2 regions of the Methylomonas sp. Uni0009 genome follow, and region 1 is predicted to be linked to the other one. Evidence: riboswitches for the same ligand, from Rfam matches in the RefSeq annotation. Region 1 holds a riboswitch; the other holds the start of a gene.

Region 1 (2,460 bases):
GATACATCTATCTCACTGACCTTCTCGGTCAGGGTGATGCTTTGTTCGATTGCCACCAATACTTTTTGCATGCCGATGCGTTTGTTGGCGTTGATTAAGATTGGCGATTTGATCGAGCCTTTAATGGTCGGCTTGCCATTATCCTGCTCGTTGTCTTTGTGCAGCAGAATTAATATCACCAGTTCGTCGCCCGGCTCTAGTTGCAGCAGCGCTTCTTCGGGGTCGGTTACCGTAAAATTATAATTGATGTTGAAGTGCGACGGATGAGCCGCGGAAAAAGTCAGCTCCGCGTTATCGACCGATTGCAGCCAATAGACAATCTCACTGCCTTCCTGATGAAATAATTTAAAGCGGGTCTGATCTTCAAAACCGGGTAGGCCGCGCGGAAAATTGATGATAGTGTCCGGATTGATGTCTTGGTTGCCTAACAATTTCGATTGAATTTCCATGATCCCGCCCGTATTCGTTGAAGTCTAAGTTAACAGCATTAATCAATGCACCAATGTATAGCACGGAAAGGGGTATTTGCAATGCCGATTGTGGGCGACCTGCTCGGACACTCTTGCTTTATCATGCCCGACTCCCTACAATTGCGCGCTTCTTTCAGGTGTTTGCGCCGTTTTCTCGGCCAAGCTTAAACAGGAAGTCGGTGCGGCGGTTTTAACCGCCCATGCCGGCGCTGCCCCCGCAACGGTAGATAAGTAAAGAGCTGCGTTTTTGCCACTGTGCGCTTTGCATGGGAAGGTCGCAGATCAGGCGTCAAGCCACTTATAAGCCCGGAGACTGGCCCGGAAGATCATTCGAGACAGCGGAGGGCTGTTGACGGAATGGTCTGAGTCCATGCCTAGCCTGCCTCCGTCTTTTTCGTTTTCCGTTTTTCCTCTGTCCTTTTTCACCCGGATGCGCGGCGGGCGCAGAGGACAATATGCAAACAATTCTATACAGATCTTTATTGCTGGCGAGTACGCCTTTTACAGTGTGGGCAGCAACCGGCGATGAGGCTATCAACCTTGCCGAAACAGTCGTGACGGCTACCCGAACCGAGACTCGGCAGAACGAATTAGCCACGGCGATGACGGTTTATAATCGTCAGGACATCGAGAAACTTCAGGTTAGAACCCTTCCTGAGTTACTAAAAGGCACGCCGGGCGTTGATATGGTGCAAAGCGGCGGTTACGGTAAGGATACCAATGTCTATCTGCGCGGCACTAACTCCGATCATGTACTGGTTTTAATCGACGGCATCAAGGCCGGCTCGGTGACCACCGGCACCAGCGCATTTCAGTTTATTCCTATCGATCAAATCGAACGGGTGGAAATCACTCGAGGCCCGCAGTCCAGCCTGTATGGCTCGGAAGCGATCGGCGGGGTGATTCAGATATTTACTCGCAAGGGCGGCACCAGTGAACGGCCGAACATTGCGCTGGAAGCCGGCGGAGGCTCATACGACACCTATAACGGCTCGGCGGCCGTCAACGGTAAATGGGGCAAGGCTTGGTATAGCTTGAGCGCCGCTCAACTCGGTAGCCAGGGCATCAATGCGCTGAGTGGTGTCAGCGTCGCGAGCGGCTATAATCCGGACCGCGACGGCTATAACAACACCAGTCTGAATGCCAAAGCCGGTTACCGCTTCAACAACGGCGCGGAACTGGAAGCATTTTTCCTGCGAGCCGAAGGCGAAACCGAGATCGACAATTCCATCAGTAGCACCACTGAGTTTGTCAATCAGACGCTGGGAGCCACAGCCAGCGCAAATTTCAGCGATAGGTGGAAATCCACTTTGCGGGTGGGACAAAGCATGGACGATGCCGATCAGTTTCGGCATAACGGTCGGTTTACCAGTCGTTTCAACACCACACGCTGGAACGCCAGCTGGCTGAACGAACTGGCCTTGCATAAGGATCACCAATTGACAGTGGGTGCCGATTACCGCTTCGACGAAGTCGACAGCACCACACGCTATGTCGAAACCTCGCGTTACGATGTCGGAGTGTTCGCTGATTTGCACAGCCGGATTTTCGACAAGCATTTTTTGAACGCTTCCTTGCGGTGGGACGAAAACCAGGCTTTCGGCGATAGTGTCACCGGCAATTTCGGCTGGCGGTTTAATTGGGATTACGGTATCAGCGCTTTTGCCAGTTTCGGCAATGCGTTTAAGGCGCCGACCTTTAACCAGTTATACTTCCCAGGCTTCGGCAACCCCGGCTTGCGTCCGGAAAAGTCCACCAGCTTCGAAGCCGGTTTTGCCGGCCATCACGATTGGGCCAATTGGGAGCTGCGCGCGTATCACACCAATATCGAGGATTTGATTGTATTTAGCGGCACGCCGTCCACCGCCAGAAATATCGGCAAGGCGCAGATAGACGGCATAGAAGCCGAAGTGTCCACGCAAATTCTCGGCTGGAACAACAAACTAAGCATGAACCTGATGACACCGAAGGACAGGCAGACTAATTTGCG
Region 2 (2,460 bases), 2.5 Mb from region 1:
TGGTTTGATGGATTGAATGATTCTGAAATTCTTCTAACCTCGTTCTGCTTATTAGAGGCTTTGCCCACAACAAGTGGAGTCTTAATTGGCGTTTGACCTGAATAAGTGCTTTCCAAAATCATTTTTACTTCGCTCATCTCGCATTCGTTATGGAGGACATTGTTATGAATCGGCTATTCGCTAACCAGACCGCAACTACCGGTTACCTGGTTTGGGGTGGTTTATGCGCGAGGTAATTCAATGCTTGATCGATTGGTTGGATAGTGAGCCAAGCGATGAAAAAGGCCACCGCATATTGCGCGCGTTAGCTCAGGAATCGTTAAAGAAAGTGGATTTCGAAGAGTCGGAGCGACGTTTCACGGCCGATGCAATCGTCGCTGCTGTTGGTGAGTCCTTAGACAGTGCCGAACCTAAAAAATGGATCGACTGGCCGGGTTCGTTAAAAAAATATTGCGAAATCCGTGAACCGCAAATCATGGAGTTTGCCCGTAAGCGTAGGCTTTCGCATTATCCAAAGCCGGAGCGTAAAAGCACAAAGGGAGGGCCGGGACGACACACGACGTTCTATATCAAAGCTGAAACGGTTCCGGTGATATTGGAAGAAGACCAAGCAATCGAGAATGTTCGGGCTGGGAGCAACATAGCCGATTTGCAAGCCAGCTATCAACTGACAGAATTGGGTGAAGTCAAACCCAGTTGGATCGCGAGTTGGTTATTTCGGCACGGACAAATCGAATTACGCCGATGGCATGTATGGGGAGTACTGGGCTGGTTGGCAACAATAGGCGGACTTGCATTGTTAATTGCCTATGCAGGATGGCTATCGTTATCCGTGCCTAGGCCGGTGACAACGCAAGATTTGACATTACTGGTCAGTATTTTTGCGATTCCCTATGGTTCCTGGGTAACTATCATCAAGCCTTGGATATTATTGTTGGATGATCGAATTGTCGTAGCCCATGAACTATTCACAAATTTTTATGAACAGTCTGCGCAGTTCGAACTGCTTCGAGACGGAGATTTAAGAGTAATTCGGTTAGTTCGGTATTCGGCGGCATGTCCCATTTGTGGCGCCACTATTTATCTCGAAAAAGGCGAGCCGGATTACAGACGAAGATTGGTGGGGCGTTGTTATGAAAGCCCGAGAGAGCATGTGTTTAGTTTTGATAGAATCACTCGTTGCGGGCGATTACTGGTTGATCGATAACTTGTCGAGAGGAGCTGCTGCCGCACCGTTTATTCTTATTTCAATACATTTCATTTGCCCTACGACTAGCTGCGGCATACAATCGCCGCTGGTTTTAAGGTTCCCGCTCTTGGCGGGTGAAACTGGAAGTCGGTTAAATGCCGACGCTGCCCCCGCAACGGTAGGTGATTCGTCACGAGCCCGGAGACAGGCCTAAAACTGTAGTCAACAGTATTGCGGAGGGCGATCTGTCAAATCGGTTTTTTTGGTTTGTCTTTCCCTCTGTTATTCCGTCCACCTTTTTCGGAACAGACAACCATGAAAACACTCGCGGCATCTACCATCCTTTCTTCCTCAAAAATCCTGCCCGGCCTGAGTGCTATTGTTTTGGGCCTGACCGTCGTGTTAGGTTTGGGTTTCTTGCAGGACGCTAACAACTACCTGCATAACGCCGCCCACGACGGACGTCACAGCGCAGCTTTTCCTTGCCATTAACATGGCGGATTTTCGTAAGCTGGTCACCATCTCGCTACTGGCGGGACTATTGGGCGGCTTGTTACTCAGCGTGCTACAACACTATCAAACCTTGCCCTTGATTTTGGCCGCCGAACAATTCGAAACGCCATCGGCTGAGCATGTGCGTGACTGGCAACCGATGGACGGCTGGCAACGTAATGGCTTTACCTTGCTGTTCAATGGCCTAACCGGCTTCGGCTTTGCCTTGTTTATCAGTGTCGCCCTGTACTGGCGGGATCAACATGGTTACCTGTACGGACTCGGCTGGGGTTTGGCCGGTTATTTGGTATTTTTTGTCGCGCCATCATTGGGCTTGCCGCCGGAGTTGCCGGGCACCGACAGCGCCGAATTACACAGTCGCCAAGCGTGGTGGCTTTTTACGGCCGCCGCTACCGCGATTGGCTTGTTTGGTCTGTTTTTGACCAAACAGCGCTGGCTGCAAATCGGCGGCGCTGGCTTACTGGCCTTACCGCATCTGATCGGCGCACCGCATCCGGAGGTTGCCCAGGCTTTAGCGCCCGAAGCCTTACAACAGCATTTTGTGGTGTTGACATCCATCAACAACGCTATTTTCTGGCTGACCTTGGGCGCAATATCGGGCCGATTGTTGCGTAAAGTAACGTTTTAGTGGTGAATGCTACTGCAACACGCCATTGCCCGGCGATATTGATCAGCGCTCCTGCCTCCGGGCAAGGCAAAACCACCATTACGGCGGCTTTGGCCTATTACTATCGCCAGCAAAACCGCAAGGTACGCGT

The links. A riboswitch is a leader RNA that binds a small molecule or an ion and turns the genes downstream of it on or off. The one in region 1 is predicted to bind cobalamin.
Region 2: another riboswitch for cobalamin. It lies ahead of ACWAU0_RS19515 (CbtB domain-containing protein); the one in region 1 lies ahead of ACWAU0_RS08180 (TonB-dependent receptor domain-containing protein).

What each region holds. Positions count from the first base shown of each region.
Region 1 is NZ_JBTAFN010000001.1:1,757,392-1,759,851, reverse strand. It holds gene fliW (flagellar assembly protein FliW) at 1-449, opposite strand, end outside; cobalamin riboswitch at 589-806, shown strand; gene ACWAU0_RS08180 (TonB-dependent receptor domain-containing protein) at 926-2,460, shown strand, end outside.
Region 2 is NZ_JBTAFN010000001.1:4,213,027-4,215,486, reverse strand. It holds gene ACWAU0_RS19525 (flagellar transcriptional regulator FlhD) at 1-137, opposite strand, end outside; gene ACWAU0_RS19520 (hypothetical protein) at 245-1,207, shown strand; cobalamin riboswitch at 1,288-1,417, shown strand; gene ACWAU0_RS19515 (CbtB domain-containing protein) at 1,505-1,681, shown strand; gene ACWAU0_RS19510 (CbtA family protein) at 1,683-2,330, shown strand; gene ACWAU0_RS19505 (cobyrinic acid a,c-diamide synthase CobB) at 2,333-2,460, shown strand, end outside.